4 regions of the Paenibacillus apii genome follow, and region 3 is predicted to be linked to each of the others. Evidence: predicted binding sites of a transcription regulator. Region 3 holds the regulator's gene; each other region holds the start of a gene.
What was found. The regulator Rex, encoded in region 3, represses fermentation and respiration genes when NADH is low (regulators of the CRP and FNR family bind a similar motif). The targets are predictions, from matches to a motif close to TTGTGAAATATTTCACAA.

Region 1 (3,966 bases), on a different contig from region 3:
CGTCGCGCTTGTGCTTGCTGAAATAACCCGCGAGCAGAAAAGCGACCAGCCCCAGCACCGCAATAGCCCACAGCAGCACCCCGCGCACTTTGAAAATATCCGTCTGGAAGTAAGTCATGATGACAAAAGCCAGCAGCACTATACCCGTCGGCAGCAGCAGAGCTCGCGACCGTTTGCGCGCCCGTTCCTGAAGCTCGCCGAAGGTCCGAAGCGCCGTGAACAGCAAGCCGTGGATATTGCACAGCAGGACGACCGCAACTCCCGCCAGCACGGTATAGACATTCACAATGTCCCCGAAAAAGGCCGCGTGCATCTGCATGTCGCCGTCAATCGGCAGACCTTTGATGAAGCTCGCAAACACAATGGCCAGCAGGAAAGGCGGCAGGAAGCTGCCGATCAGGATCGACAGATCCCAGGTGGTCCGCCAGCCCCCAGATTGCGCTTTGCCTCTGTATTCAAAGGCCACCCCGCGGAGAATCAGACCGAACAGAGCGAACACGAACGGTACATAGAATCCGCTGAACAGCGTTGCATACCACTCGGGGAAAGCGGCGAACATCGCCCCCGCCCCGGTAATAAGCCATACCTCATTCGCGTCCCAGAAAGGGCCGATGGAGTTGATCATCACCCGGCGCTGCCGTTCGTCCTTCGGGAGCAGCTGGGACTGCATCCCCACACCGAAGTCGAAGCCTTCCAGGAAGAAGAACCCGACGAAGAGAACCGCAATCAGCACAAACCAAAGTTCATTAAGTGAGAGCATGGTGTCCCTCCTTTTTGTTATAAGGGTCGGTCGAATGCGAATCTTCGTCGATGGCGTACGGGCCTTTTTTGATTACTTTGACGAACAGATAGATCAGCACGATCAACAGAACCCCATAGATAGCGTTAAAGGTAATGAGCGAGAACAAGACTTGTCCTGCCGTAATATTGGGCGAGACGCTCTGCTCGGTGGTCATCAGTCCGAAAACGGTCCAAGGCTGACGCCCGAATTCCGTCATGACCCAGCCTGCCGTATTGGCGATCGGAGGCAGCAGCAGTCCGGATAAGCAGATGCGCAGGAACCCGGTGTTAGGCTGATCCAGCTTCTTGCGCCACATCAGATATACAGCCCATAGTGTTATAAAAATCATCGCCATACCGGCGGCAATCATAATCCGGAAGCTCCAGAAGGTCGTACGTACAGGCGGTATGTAATTGCCCGGACCGTATTTTTGCTCATACTCAGCCTGCAGCTCTTTCATCCCTTTGACTTCACCGGAGAATGTACTGTAGGAGAGGAAGCTCAGCAAATACGGAACCTTCAGCTCATGCGTGCTTTCCATTTTATCAGGATCGATATTGGCGATTACCGTCCACGGCGCCGGGTCGCCGCTCTTGCCCCACAGGCCTTCGGAAGCGGCCATCTTCATCGGCTGGGTCTCAACCAGATATTGCGCCTGCCAGTGGCCGGCAAAGGCAACGCCGATCGAGGAAATGATGCCGACGATCGCCGCGATTTTAAAAGATTTTTGAAAGAACGAAACGTTCTGCTTTCTGAGCAGCTTAATCGCGCTGACACCGATAATCAGAAAGGATCCGGTGGCAAAAGCGCCGAGTACGGTATGCGGAAATTCAACCAGAACTTGACCGTTGGTGATGAGCGACAGAAAATCATTCATCTCCGCGCGGCCGTTGTTGATGGTGAACCCTACAGGATGCTGCATGAAGGAGTTCGCTGCCAGAATCCAGAAAGCCGATAGCGTGGTGCCGATCGCAACAAACCAGATAGACAGCAGATGGACCTTCTTCGAAACCTTCTCCCAGCCGAAAATCCAAATTCCAATAAACGTCGATTCCAGGAAAAACGCGAGTAAGGCTTCAACCGCAAGCGGAGCTCCGAATACGTCCCCGACAAAGCGCGAGTAATCCGACCAGTTCATACCGAACTGGAATTCCTGCAAAATTCCGGTCACAACTCCGATCGCAAAGTTAACCAGGAAGAGCTTGCCCCAAAATTTAGCCATTCGCTTGTACTCTTCGTTGCCGCTGCGTACGTACATCGTCTCCATAATCGCGATGATGAACGACAATCCGATCGTCACCGGCACAAAGAAAAAGTGAAAAATCGTTGTCGACGCAAACTGCATGCGCGACAGCATAAGTGTATCCATGTTTTCCCTTCCTTCCCCCCGTTTGATTGCTTTTTATTTTGTCAAAATTTTAAGATGTGAAGTGTGATTTATGTCACATTTAATTCCACTTTTCCAACACAAAAATCAATAAATTTGTGACATTGATCACAAATTTTTCGACAAAAGCAAAAAAAAAGACGGTTATCCGTCTTTAAAGCTTATCGTTTGAAAATCTGTTTCTTTCTTTCACTATCAAGAAATGGAAATGTTCTTTTTCAACGATTTCGGATCGCTGCTTGAATTAATCAATTGCGGAAGCATTCGCATTCCCTGCTCCATCGGCGCATGGCACAGCGGGCAGGCAGGCGCATCCTCAAACGTAAAATTATCTCTCATCCACCCATTGCAGTCATCATTCGTGCAGGACCACACGGCCGTATTCTCTTCCGGGACTTCTTCCAGCGGTTTCTTCCGGTAGTTCATTGCCGTTCCCTCCATTCTTTAGGTGCAAGGTTGGTTTATGATTTAAAAAAAGACCGTCCCAACTATTGTCAAGCGGGGACGGTACTTGGGTTGATTTACAGTTTTACAACGTTCTCGGCTTGCGGTCCGCGGTTGCCTTGAACAACGTTGAATTCAACGCGTTGGCCTTCGTCCAGCGATTTGAAGCCTTCGCCGACGATTGCGCTGAAGTGTACGAATACGTCGTTTCCGCCTTCAACTTCGATGAAGCCAAAGCCTTTCTCTGCGTTAAACCATTTAACTGTACCTGTTTGCATGTTGTATGCCTCCAAAAATTGAAATTAACATGTTTCCTTTTATCTTTGAGCAAAGAAAAAATTCACACATTGAAAAAGGCTGCTCTTCCAACCTGACAACCCTTTTCAATGTGGAAATTCCAGGGTTCAAATTAAATTATGACTTTTATCATAGTACCACAACAAGACATCAAAGGCAAGCTAACAACCGGTAGCAAACCCATTTTTTTCCGATATAAGGCTAGCTCCCCAATCCAGCACAGCCAGCCTTATCTCGGTTCTTTAGTATTATATCCTGCAAATTCGGAATTTATTCTCCCGGTTTCTCTTCAAGCGTAATCGTAACTTCCTTCTCTACCCCGCCACGGTAGAAGGTGATTGCGAGCGGGTCGCCCACCCGGGTCTCATTGTACAAATATTTGCGCAGGCTCAGCGTGGAATCGATAGTCTGGCCATTAAATTTCGTAATAACATCATTCAGCTTGAGTCCCGCTTCCTTGGCCGGCCCGACGACATCGAGAACGACGACGCCTTCCTTGACGCTGCTCGGCAGCTTGAGCGCCTTGCGCTGGTCTTCGGCAAGCGGAACGTAAGGGTTGTTCAGATCCATCGAGTATACTCCCAGGTAAGAGCGGGCGATTTTCCCTTTCAGGACCAGTTCCTCCGCAATCTTGATGACATGGTTGGCCGGAATGGCGAACCCGAGGCCTTCTACGCCGGTATCGGAAATCTTCATCGTGTTGATGCCGATTACCCGGCCGTTCAAGTCGACGAGCGCTCCGCCGCTGTTGCCTTCATTGATGGCGGCATCGGTCTGGATAACCTCCTGCTCCCAGTCATAAACGCCGTCCTGGTTAAGGGATACCGGGATCGTGCGGTTCGTATAGCTCACGATGCCCGAAGTAAGCGTATCGCCAAGACCGAGCGGGTTGCCGATCGCGATCACCGTTTCCCCAAGCTGAAGCTTCGAGGAGTCTCCCAGCTTCGCAATGGTGTTGATCCCCGCCGCATCGATGGAAAGGACGGCTAGATCGCTGACCTTGTCCGCCCCCACAAGCTCCGCCTTGCGGGTTTCGCCGTCTACGGTAACAATCTCA
Region 2 (3,966 bases), on a different contig from region 3:
CCAATACGATACAGGCCGGCGAAAAACAGTGGAGTTTCTGAAGCTGAGCGAGCAGGAGCTGTGTGTTAGCGATCTGGAAGCCGCCGCCGTTGTTGTCTTCGAGTCGGTAAGCAGCGTCGTGGACCGTATTGTCTTCTTCGGCGGAAGCGTTTCAGCTGACCGTATTAAAGCGGAGCTAGCCGACATGCTGTGCCTTTACCTATTCGGCGAAAAATAGCCAAAAAAAGCGTCACCGAAAGCCTATAGAGCTCTTCGGGACGCTTTTTAAGTTTGAAATTCTATACGGGAGCCCGCACAAGTTCAACGCGTATCATGCCAGAAATTCACCGGCCTCAGAGCGGAGGTGATGATCTCGTATCGGTATCCTTTCTTTTGGAGATACTCCAAAATACGGGGCAGCACCTTGAGCGTCGCCTTCTGATCATGCATCAGAATAATCGGGGCGGCGGCGCCCTTCTCCAGCTTGTTCACCTGGCTGACCACATTGGCATAGACGGAATCACCCTCGCTCCCATACTTCCAGTCCAGCGAATCGACGTTCCAGTCCCACAGGCGGTAGCCGCTGCCCAGCACCTCATCTCTGAAGGCTTTCGTAAAATACGGCTTGCTGCCGTAAGGCGTGCGGATCAGCTTGGTGAATTCTCCGGAGACTGCCTTAAGCAAGGCATTGTCCCGGTTCATTTCGGCAAGCGCCGCTGACGGCGAGGCGTAAAATTTACTCTTCATATGGGTCATGCCATGCAGGCCGAGGCCCTGCTTAGATTGGACCATGCGCTTCACTTGATTCGGGAAACGCTCGATGCGCGGTCCCAGCATGAAAAAGGTCGCCTTCGCGCCATGCTCATCCAGAATATCGAGCAGCTGCCCGGTCGCCGCCGACGGTCCGTCGTCGAAGGTCAAATAGACGATTTTCCCCAGGGCTCCCGGTTTGGAAGAATCCCGTGGGGGCGAGGAAGATTCCGGAGATTCGGGCGCGGCCGGAGACGGGTCCGGGGCAGGCACGGCCGGCTCCTCCGGCGCAAGCTCGTTCTTGAACTTCGCGGCAAAAGCGAAGTCATCCAGCGTCTGCGTCCCGTCCGTAATCCGCAGCAAATGCAGATCGGGCCGATAGGACACGGCATATCCCAGCAGCGGAACAATTTTCACGGGAACCATCAGGTTGTCTCCGCGTTTAAAGACAGTCAGGCTTATTTCCGTCCCGTCCCCCGTGATTCCCTTACCCTCTTGCAAGATTCTGAGACTTCCGGCATCTCCAGCTAGACTTAGATCCTCCGGCGTGCCCGTAAAGCTGAGCTTCAGCTTCTCCGCAAGCTCGCGAACCGGCACATAGAACGTATACTCCACGCACACGGCACGGATATCCGTAACACTATCATTGATTGCCAGCTTAATTCCGCCGCTTTCCGCGGCAACCGCTCCCGTCCCTGCCCCCCATGGGATAATGAAGATAAAGAGAATGGCACATAACAACAGTTTTTTAATTGACAAGGCGGCAAGTCTCCTATCCTGTGTAGTCGGGTTCTCTTAAACCTTATCATAAATAGATTTGGACGAATTTGAGAGAATGTAACCACCAGGCAAAAAACTTGTTACCGCCGCCGAAACACCGTACGGAACAGCGATTTAATTGTGACAAACTTAGCAACATTCGTGAATTCATGAACAAATTATGAACAATAAAAAAAGGGCACAAAACAGCGTAGTGACAGTGATTTATATCACATCATCTCGAATTTTGTAACAGTTTCTACACAGAAAATTAAATAAACCGCCACTTTATAGGATTTATATGGTATTACGACTATATTGTGTATTTTGCATTCCCATTAAGGAATTTCTAATATAGATAGAGGTTGATGTTTTCCGGTTAATGAAAACCAGTATTTAAGGAAAGGAGTTCATCATGAACAAAAAAGGGCCTTTATACGCATTGTTTATCAGCCTTTTCCTGCTGCTGCCCGGATGCAGTTCGATTACCGTTCTGGATCCGAAGGGACCTGCCGCAAAAACGCTGTCCGACACGATCATCCTGTCCATTCTGACGATGCTCGGCGTCCTGGCCGTGGTTTACATCCTCTACATTATCATGCTCGTGAAGTACCGTGCAAAAAAAAGCAACGAAGGGTACATTCCTCCGCATGAAGAAGGAAATATATGGCTGGAGACCACTTGGATCGCCATTCCGATCATCATCGTCGCCTTCCTCTCGGTTGTCACGGTGAAGACGACGAATGCCGTGGAGAATGTTCCCGAGGGCTACAAGGATCAGAAACCGATGGTCATTTATGCTTCGTCCTCCAACTGGAAATGGCATTTCAGCTATCCGGAGGAAGGCATTGAAACCGTTAACTATGTGAACTTCCCCGTCAATCGTCCGGTCGAGTTCCGGCTGTATTCTTTCGGACCGATTTCAAGCTTCTGGATTCCGCAGCTCGGCGGACAGAAATACGCGATGAGCGATATGACGACCTATCTGAATCTTGTCGCCGAATCCCAAGGAGATTTTCTTGGCAGAAACTCGAACTTCAGCGGCAAGGGCTATGCCCAAATGGAGTTCACGGCTAGATCGATGAGCGCCGAACAATATGAGCAATGGATAAAAGACGTCAAGGAAACCGCTCCGCAGCTGACCGAAGACAAGTTCAAATCGCTGCTGGCTACGGCTCATGTCGGACAGGAGACGTTCTCGTCCACGCATCTGTCGTTCAGCCCTCCTCCGGGAGAGCACAGCGAGCATATGGACATGGACCACAGCAACATGGAGATGGACAACGGCAACACGGAGCACCAGGAGAACAAGGACGTACATCCGTCTCCCGCTCCGGAGAAGCAGAGCGAATTCGACAGTAAGCCGAATCCTGAACTGAACTCTCCTCTGCCCAGCTCGCCTGCGGCTGAAGCTACGCACCAGAGCCATTAATTTTAGACTTACTCGAACAATCTGAAAGGAGTCCTCCCAATGAATTTTGACTTGGAGAAATTCAAGGTTCACGGCGAACCCCTGATCTACGGGGCGATGATCAGCATCGCGCTCGTCTCGATCGGGATTGTCGTCGGTTTAACCGTTTTTAAAAAATGGGGCTGGCTGTGGCGGGAATGGCTCACGACCGTGGACCACAAGCGGATCGGCGTCATGTACATCCTGGCTGCCCTGCTAATGCTGTTCCGCGGAGGCATCGACGCAATGATGATGCGCCTGCAGACCGCCGCGCCGGACATGAAATTTCTCGACGCGCAGCATTACAATGAGGTCTTTACGACCCACGGCCTGATTATGATTCTCTTCATGGCGATGCCATTTATTATCGGATTGATGAACGTTGTCGTGCCGCTGCAGATCGGCGCGCGCGACGTCGCCTTCCCGCGGCTGAACGCGGTCAGCTTCTGGCTCTTCTTCTTCGGAGCCATGCTGCTGAATATTTCATTCGTCATCGGCGGGTCGCCGGATGCCGGCTGGTCCGCCTACTTCCCGCTGGCGAGTCTGGAGTTCAGTCCGACGGTCGGCAATAACTACTACTCGCTGGCGCTGCAGATTTCCGGTATTGGCACACTGATGACAGGCGTCAACTTTATCGTGACGATTCTGAAGATGCGCGCTCCGGGCATGACGCTGATGCGCATGCCGATGTTCACCTGGTCCGTGCTGATTACGAACGTTATCATCGTCTTCGCCTTCCCGGTTCTGACCGTGGCCCTGGCGCTGATGATGTTCGACCGTCTGTTCGGCTCTCAGTTCTTCACCATGGCCAACGGAGGCATGGATATGCTCTGGGCCAACCTGTTCTGGGTATGGGGCCATCCGGAGGTTTATATCGTTATTTTGCCGGCCTTCGGTATTTACAGTGAAATTATCGCAACCTTTTCCAAGAAAAATCTGTACGGCTACACTTCGATGGTAGCAAGTATGCTGATTATCTCCCTGCTGTCCTTTCTCGTATGGGCGCATCACTTCTATACGATGGGTCA
Region 3 (3,966 bases):
CAGCTCCTCGGCATGCACGGCGCTATCTCCTTGCACCGGCTTTCCGTCTGTAGTGAATCGCACCCATACCATCATGTCGGTCCCGGCTTTGTTCTTGCCGGTTAGAACCCAGTAGATGGCATTTTCGTCCCAGATCGATTTCTGCGCCCGGTCGATTTCAGTAAGGGCCGCTCTGCTTGTGGCAATGGCTTCGGCCTCTTTCCGCTCGCTCCACGTATCCTTTAGGACATAAGCAAAAAATTGATAGAATCCAAACAGAAGGAGCAGGGCCAGGAATGCCCCGTATAACCCCCATTTTCTCCTTTTTCTCATCGCTTCAGCAGGTCCTCGAACGCTTCCTGCGCCTTTCGGCGGATCTCCTCTTCGTCAAGGGTCAGGCACTTTCCGTGCTGCACAACCTGCTTGCCGTCGACCCATACATGCTCCACATCCTTGGCGCTGGCCGAGTATACGGCATGTGATATAAGATCCGTATGCGGCAGCAGATGCGGCTGGTCGATATCAATCGCAATAAAATCGGCCTTCATCCCCGGAGCCAGACGGCCCACTTGATTCAGGAACACCGACTTCGCGCCATACTCCGTACCCATGAGCAGCGCTTCAGCGGCCGGAACCGCGGTCGGATCGCCGGAGACCCCTTTATGAATCAGCGCAGCCAGGCGCATTTCTTCGAACATGTCCAGGTTGTTGTTGCTTGCCGGGCCGTCCGTTCCAAGCGACACGGTTACACCGGCCTTCAGCAGCTCGGGCACTCGCGCTACGCCGCTGGCCAGCTTCAGATTGCTGCCCGGATTGTGGGCAACTCCAACCTGATGCCGGGCCAAAGTCTCAATCTCCTCGTCCGTCAGATGCACGCCATGCGCCACGAGCGACGGACGGGTGAACATGCCGAGCTTCTCCAGATGGGCGACGGGTCTCAGGCCGTAATCTGTTACGTTCTGCTCCACTTCCCGCCGTGTTTCGGACATATGGGTATGAATAGGCAGATCCAGATCATGGGCCGCCTGAACGAATTTCTCGATATAATCGGGAGGGCACGTATATGGCGAATGCGGCGAGATCATGGCCGTAATTCTGCCGCTTGCTTTGCCATGCCACTCTTTTGCAAAAGCAACCGCTTCCGCAAGCTTCTGATCCTGCACTTCGGCCGGACACAGCCCGATAACGCCCCGCATCAGGACTGCGCGAATTCCGGAAGCTTCCGCCACCTCGGCAACACGGTCCATATGATCGTACATATCAAGGAAGGTCGTTGTTCCTCCCTTCAGCATTTCCAATACCGACAGGGCGGTTCCCCAGTACACGTCGTCACCGGTGAATTTCCCCTCCATCGGCCACATCTTCTCCTGAAGCCATACCTGAAGCGCCAGATCATCTCCGTAGCCGCGCAAGAGAGACATCGCAGCATGCCCATGCGTGTTGACCAGCCCGGGCAGGAACAGCAAACGGCTGCCGTCAAAAGACGGAATGTCTTCCTCCAGCACAGGCGGTTCTTCCCCTATGTAAGTGATCAGATCGTTATCGATAACCATATAGCCATCGATCACAGGCTTATCTGAGCCGGGCACGGCAAACTTGCCGCCGCGGATGATCCATTTATTGCCCATCGGCTTCCTCTTCCTTTCCTTCGTGAAGATAATACGCCAAGCTTTGCAGATCGGTAGTAAAGTCTGCCGCATGCACTCGAACCTCTGACGGCGTCTTCAGAATGACCGGCGCGAAGTTCAGAATCGCTTCAATGCCGGATTCAATGAGAATATCCGCGACAATCTGCGCCTCCTGATCGGGCACGGTAATGATTCCGATACGGATGCCCTGATCCCGGACGGTTTGGGCAAGCTCTTCCATCGGCTGAACAGTCAGTGTATTGATTTTGGTTCCAACCTTCGGCGGATAGGAATCAAAGACGGCCGTTATTTTCATTGTATCTTTTAAATAGATGTTGTAATTGGATAACGCCTGACCCAGGTTACCGGCTCCGACCAAAGCAACGTTGATCGGCTGATCCAGCTTCAGGATATGACGGATTTTCTCGATCAGGTACGGAACGTCGTAGCCGATGCCTTTTCTTCCAAAGTCTCCAAAATAGGCCAAATCCTTGCGAATTTGCGCCGGGTTCAAGTCGAGCCGCTGTCCCAGCTCTTGAGAAGAAACAGTAGCGATTTCTCGTCTGTGAAGCTCGTTCAAAAACCGCAGATACACAGGCAATCTGCGGACGACGGCCTCCGATATTTTGTCCGATTTCATGAGTTCTCCTCCTAAAAGATTTTCGATCCCTCCCAAACCCTCCCTTCCAAGGGAGGGCCCCAAGGGCTGCCGCCCTCTGGACACCCGCTAAAGGCAATTAGCGTTTGGCGGAAGTTGGGCGGGACCTTGATCAGACGGTGAAGGATCGCTTTTCGTCCCTAACGGGACACGCTTTACGAATGGCGGGATTTAGCTACAGGACCCGCACAAAGCTACAAAACCGGGAGATCGACCTATGTTGTACAATGGCCGATCCGTATTTAAAAGCTGTAGAGCTTAAACCCATTTGATTGACCTATGTTGCACACGGCCACCCGAATTTAGGATGCTCCGTCATGCTGGAGCCATTCGGCAATTCGCGGAACCATCTGCTCTGTCGTCATATGCTCCATTTTCGGTCCGGGCAACGAGTACAGGAAGTATTTCCCGTAATAAGATTCGATTACTCTGGTATCATATACGATAACTATGCCGCGATCCTGCGCGGTCCGCACGAGGCGGCCAAATCCCTGTTTGAAGCGGATGACGGCCTGCGGGACGGACAGCTTCATGAAGGGATTCTTCTTTTGCGCCTGCAGCAGCTCGGCTTTGGCTTCCGCGAGAGGGTGGTTCGGCGGCTGAAACGGCAGCCTTACGATTGCAAGGCAGGTTAGCGCGTCGCCGGGAATATCCACCCCTTCCCAGAAGCTGCTCGTTCCAAGCAGAACGGAAGCGGAATTATCCTGGAAGCGGCGGAGCAGCTTACTCCGGCTCCCTCCTTCGACCCCCTGGCCCAGCACCGTGATTTCCTCGGAAGCCAGTACTTCCTTGAGCGGGTCGAACACCTGGCGCAGCATCTTGTAGGATGTGAACAGCACCAGCATGCGTCCTTTCGTCGTTACCGCAGCTTCAGCCAAGGATTGAACGAGCATATCGACGAACCGGGCGTCGCCAACGGTCCCTTTCACGCTGGGAAAATCCCGCGGAATAACCAGCAGCGCCTGATCCCGATACCGGAACGGAGATGGGAGCTGCATTGTGGACAGCCGTCCCTCCTCCTGAGCCTCGTTCAAACCGAGATTGTCGATCATATACTGGAACGATTTATCGACCGATAACGTTGCGGAGGTCAGGACAATACTTTTCTTCTTATCGAAAAAAAGCTCCTTCAGCTGAGCGCTGACATCCACAGGCACGGCATAAAGCTGGAGCGATTTGCTGCGGTAATTTCCATTTGCCTCCAGCCAATATACAACATTTTCATTATTCATGCCCATAAAAAAACGCACCTGCTCGCGGATTTCAGCCAAATCCTTGAACAGTCCGCCGATATCGGTTACGAGACTGTCTGCCGAAGACTGGCCGTCCTGATCGCGCATCTCGGACAGCATTTTCTCGCCTTTGCGGATCGCATCGCTTAATGAGAGATTCAGCGTATTCTCAAGCGATGCAAGCTCCTCCCAGCCTTTCGGCTTCTTGGTGGGAAGAAGACGGTGAACAAGCTGTCCCGCTTCTCCCGCCGCCGAGTCGGCACGTTCGGGTATGAGAGTGAACAGCTTCTCACTAAGCAGATCCCACGACTCCTTGACGGTAAGAAGATCGGGGTACAGCCGGTCGATAACGCCGCTCCACTCGGAGGCCTGCTCGCTCCCCGAGCTTTGAAGAATCTGACGCAGCGCGGGCAGCTGGCCGTTCCGGCTGTCTTTGTACAGACGATTCAGCGTATGGGACACCGTGAAA
Region 4 (3,966 bases), 230 kb from region 3:
AGTAGACTGGCTTAAGAATGATATGCCGCTGTCTTTTGAAGAGATGAGAACAATCATGAGTGAATTTGGAAAGTCATTTATTGAACAAGGCATTTACGTGCCTGATATTTTATACAGTTTTGCGGATCAATTGGAGAGCTTGTGATAGAGCTTAGTTCTAAATTAGTGTTCAAAAAGCGGCTGTGCATCTCCCTGAGAAAAAACTTGCACAACAGCCGCAAAGAAGTAATATAATAGAAAAAACGAATGTCCTTCGGCTGTTGGAAGCGCTTGCCCAAACATTTGCGCCAAAGACAGCTTTTTAGTCACCGTAAGGTAATTGGCCAGTTCTTTCGGATCCTGTATACTCCTGAATTCATTTCTTAAACAAATTCCCCCGCATTACGGGAAATATTGGGAGGCGAGCAAGATGAAGACCACTCTGTTCTCGCGGGAAGTCGGTTACGAAAAAGAGGATGTGGCTGAGCTCGAAACGGCGTCCGTCAAAGTTCAGCTTATTTACGACAAGACGCTGTTCATGCTTCACAGCCATCTCCCTGCCTCATTGTGGAACGCTTCATTCGGAGTGCCTTACAGCATTATTTCTTCCCTGTATAAAGGCAACGGCGACGGCGGAACGGTGTTTCAGAAATGGATTCAAGGACCTTCGGGCTGGAAGTGCATCGGGTGCGAAAGACACTGTCTGGAGCAGGGCGAGACGAAGCGCGAGGCGGACCTGCCGGATCAGCCGCGCACGTACACGTTTCACAACGGCCGAAGACAGAGCCTGATTCTCCAGGCCGCGATCTGGGGACTGTTTGAAAAAACGCTGATGCTCCATCCTTTTTTGGGCGGGGACCCTTTTCTGGATGATGACGATCTGGAGACGATTACAGCCTATTTTGTGCCGACTTATGTTAATGATGCCCGTTTCCGGGAGTTGTCAAAACCATGTAAAGCCTACACGGACACCAATGTCCGCGTCTATCAGGAATGGATCGCGGCTCCTGACCTTGTTCTTCAATGGGATGACGGGTTGACGGAGGGAAGATGGATGACCGGGGTATATGTTAATCAAGCTAAATTTGCCGGACTCGGTCCTTATCTGAAGGATGCGGCGGGCAAACGAACCTATATGGAAGCTTATGTGCAGTAAGGCTGTTCAACAATATTTTCGAATTGACGTGATTCAAATCACGCGGAGGCTCTCCCTCAGGGGTTATTGTAGAAGCAGATCAATAAGTAACCCCTAAGGAGGAGTCACAATGAGCGTCAAACAACCTTTGTTTAATAGCGATACATTGGTAAAAGAAATCGTCCTGCAGTTCCCGAAAGCTGCGGATTATTTCAAAGCAAGCAAAATCGATTTCTGCTGCGGCGGCGCAAAGCCGCTTCGGGAGGCGGCAATTGAGCGCGGTCTTGAAGCGGACACCGTCATCGGCGATTTGTACAAGCTGCTGGAGCAGTACCCGGTGCTTGAAGAGGATACCGCTTGGAACGGAGCCAAGTCTGAAGAGCTGATTGCCCACATTGTGGATAAGCATCACCGCTTTCTGAGAGAAGAGCTGCCGCTGATCGGCCAGAACGTCACGAAGGTCTATCGTGTACACGGCGGGGATTCCCCGCATTTGGAAGAAGTCTACCGCCTGTTCAACCAGCTGAAAGATGAGCTGCTCGAGCATACGGCGAAGGAAGAAGAGCAGGATTTCCCGAGTATTCTTGCCTATGAGCAGGATGGAAACGAAGAGTCCCTGTCTGCACTGCGCTGGTCTCTCCATGATTTAGAGGAAGAGCATGACGCCGCGGGCAACATTCTCAAACAGCTTCGCGCCGTTACCGGCGATTTTACCCCGCCCGAGCATGCCTGCACGACTTACCGTCTGACCTATGCGCGGCTGGAAGAACTGGAAGGCATGACCTTCGAGCATGTTCATCTGGAGAATAACGTTTTGTTCCCGAGATATCAAGCCTAGTTTCAGCATCGAAAAGCTGCCGATTTTCCCTGGAGTATCCTTGGAGAATCGGCTTATTTCCGTTTGTCAAGAGGGGAAATAACAATATTTGTTACAGATTGATGTGAAAACATTCACTATTGGAGTGACTGTGGTCACCCGCCTAGTTAAAATTTAAACAGTATAATTCCGTTATAACGCACGAGAGTTGATTACGAAAGCTTTTGAGGGAGGACCTGACAATGACATCGAATCGAGAAAAAATAGTATTGATCGGCAACGGCATGGCAGGCGTGGGCACCATTGAACAGATTCTGAAGCTGGGCGGCAATTATGACATTACCGTCTTCGGCAGCGAGCCATATCCCAACTATAACCGCATTATGCTGTCATACGTCCTCGAAGGAAGCAAAACCGTTGACGATATTATCCTGAACGACTGGAACTGGTACAAGGAGAACGGCATTACGCTGCATACTGGAACCGCAGTGACCCGCATTGACGGAGAATCACGGAAGGTTATCGCGGAGAACGGTTTGACCGCCGATTACGATAAAGTCATTATCGCCACCGGGTCAAATTCGTTCATTCTGCCGATTCCCGGCAGCGGCAAGGAAGGCGTCGTCGGCTTCCGGGACATTGCCGACTGCGAAACGATGCTGCAAGCAGCGAAGGAGTATAACAAAGCGGCCGTTATCGGCGGCGGACTGCTTGGACTTGAGGCGGCCAAAGGGCTTGTGAACCTGGGCATGGACGTAACCGTCGTCCACCTGATGGAGGATCTGATGGAGCGGCAGCTGGATCATACCGCGGCTTCGATGTTGAAAGCGGAACTGGAACGCCAGGGTGTCAAGTTCGCCATGGGCAAACAGACGGTTGAGCTGACCGGCGAAGAGCGGGTGAGCGGTTTGCGCTTCAGCGACGGCACGGAGCTTGAAGCGCAGTTCGTAGTCATGGCGGTCGGTATTAAGCCGAATGTGGAGGTAGCGAAGGCCAGCGGAATTGAAGTGAACCGGGGCATCGTGGTGGACGACTATCTGCAAACTTCGCTTGAAAATGTGTATTCCGTGGGTGAATGCGCTGAGCACCGAGGCGCCTGCTACGGTCTGGTAGCTCCGCTGTTCGAACAGGGAAATGTGCTCGCGAAGCATTTGTGCGGCGCGGAAACGAAGCCGTATGAAGGCTCGGTCGTCTCGACCAAGCTGAAAATTTCCGGAGTGGACGTCTTTTCCGCCGGGGAATTTATCGACACGCCGGAGCACACGGTTATCGCCGCCAAAGATGACTGGAAGAGAACCTACAAGAAAATTTTGCTGAAGGACAACATGATCGTCGGCGCTGTTCTGTTCGGCGATGTGACGGAATCCGCTAACCTGCAAAAGCTGGTGAAGCAGGACGCGGAGATGACTGACGATATTTATGCGGACGTCATGGGCACTGGCTGCTGCGGCGGAGGCGGGGCCAAGAAGACGGCATCCGTTGAAAGCATGTCCGACGACGAAATCGTCTGCGGCTGTAACGGCGTGACCAAGAAGGCAATCGTTGACGCGATTCAGGATAACGGCTTTACAACCGTGGATGAGATTAAAGCCTGCACCGGCGCCACACGGTCATGCGGCGGCTGCAAGCCGGTCGTGGAACAGATTCTTCAATATGTGCTTGGCGACGGCTTCGAGCAGAGCGCGAAGACCGGCATCTGCAGCTGCACCACGCTCAGCCGGGATGAAATTGTGGCCGAAATCCGGGCCAAAGGGCTTACGACGACCAAAGAGGTCATGAACGTCCTTGGCTGGAAGCAGGAAGAAGGCTGCTCGAAATGCCGTCCTGCGGTCAACTATTATCTGGGCATGATCTACCCGGATACGCATGAAGACGAGAAGGAATCTCGCTTTGTCAATGAGCGGATGAGCGCCAACATCCAGAAGGACGGCACTTTCACGGTCGTTCCGCGGATGTACGGAGGAGTAACGACACCGGAAGATCTGAAGAGAATCGCCGATGTCTCTATTAAATATGATGTCAAGGTTGTCAAAGT

Region 1: the regulator Rex is predicted to act here: its motif matches at 2,265-2,282, upstream of G5B47_RS06150 (cytochrome ubiquinol oxidase subunit I).
Region 2: the regulator Rex is predicted to act here: its motif matches at 1,628-1,645, upstream of qoxA (cytochrome aa3 quinol oxidase subunit II).
Region 4: the regulator Rex is predicted to act here: its motif matches at 2,054-2,071, upstream of nirB (nitrite reductase large subunit NirB).

Annotation. Positions count from the first base shown of each region.
Region 1 covers NZ_JAAKGU010000002.1:57,821-61,786, reverse strand. Annotated here, with positions in the region: gene cydB (cytochrome d ubiquinol oxidase subunit II) at 1-760, opposite strand, end outside; gene G5B47_RS06150 (cytochrome ubiquinol oxidase subunit I) at 747-2,150, opposite strand; gene G5B47_RS06145 (cold-shock protein) at 2,364-2,594, opposite strand; gene G5B47_RS06140 (cold-shock protein) at 2,690-2,890, opposite strand; gene G5B47_RS06135 (S1C family serine protease) at 3,180-3,966, opposite strand, start outside.
Region 2 covers NZ_JAAKGU010000012.1:109,626-113,591, forward strand. Annotated here, with positions in the region: gene G5B47_RS21180 (TetR/AcrR family transcriptional regulator) at 1-217, shown strand, start outside; gene G5B47_RS21185 (polysaccharide deacetylase family protein) at 301-1,488, opposite strand; gene qoxA (cytochrome aa3 quinol oxidase subunit II) at 1,904-2,920, shown strand; gene qoxB (cytochrome aa3 quinol oxidase subunit I) at 2,960-3,966, shown strand, end outside.
Region 3 covers NZ_JAAKGU010000001.1:664,714-668,679, forward strand. Annotated here, with positions in the region: gene G5B47_RS03370 (cell wall elongation regulator TseB-like domain-containing protein) at 1-312, opposite strand, end outside; gene G5B47_RS03375 (amidohydrolase) at 309-1,607, opposite strand; gene G5B47_RS03380 (redox-sensing transcriptional repressor Rex) at 1,597-2,247, opposite strand; gene dinG (ATP-dependent DNA helicase DinG) at 2,568-3,966, opposite strand, start outside.
Region 4 covers NZ_JAAKGU010000001.1:893,921-897,886, reverse strand. Annotated here, with positions in the region: gene G5B47_RS04520 (TetR/AcrR family transcriptional regulator) at 1-145, shown strand, start outside; gene G5B47_RS04515 (hypothetical protein) at 410-1,135, shown strand; gene ric (iron-sulfur cluster repair di-iron protein) at 1,245-1,952, shown strand; gene nirB (nitrite reductase large subunit NirB) at 2,174-3,966, shown strand, end outside.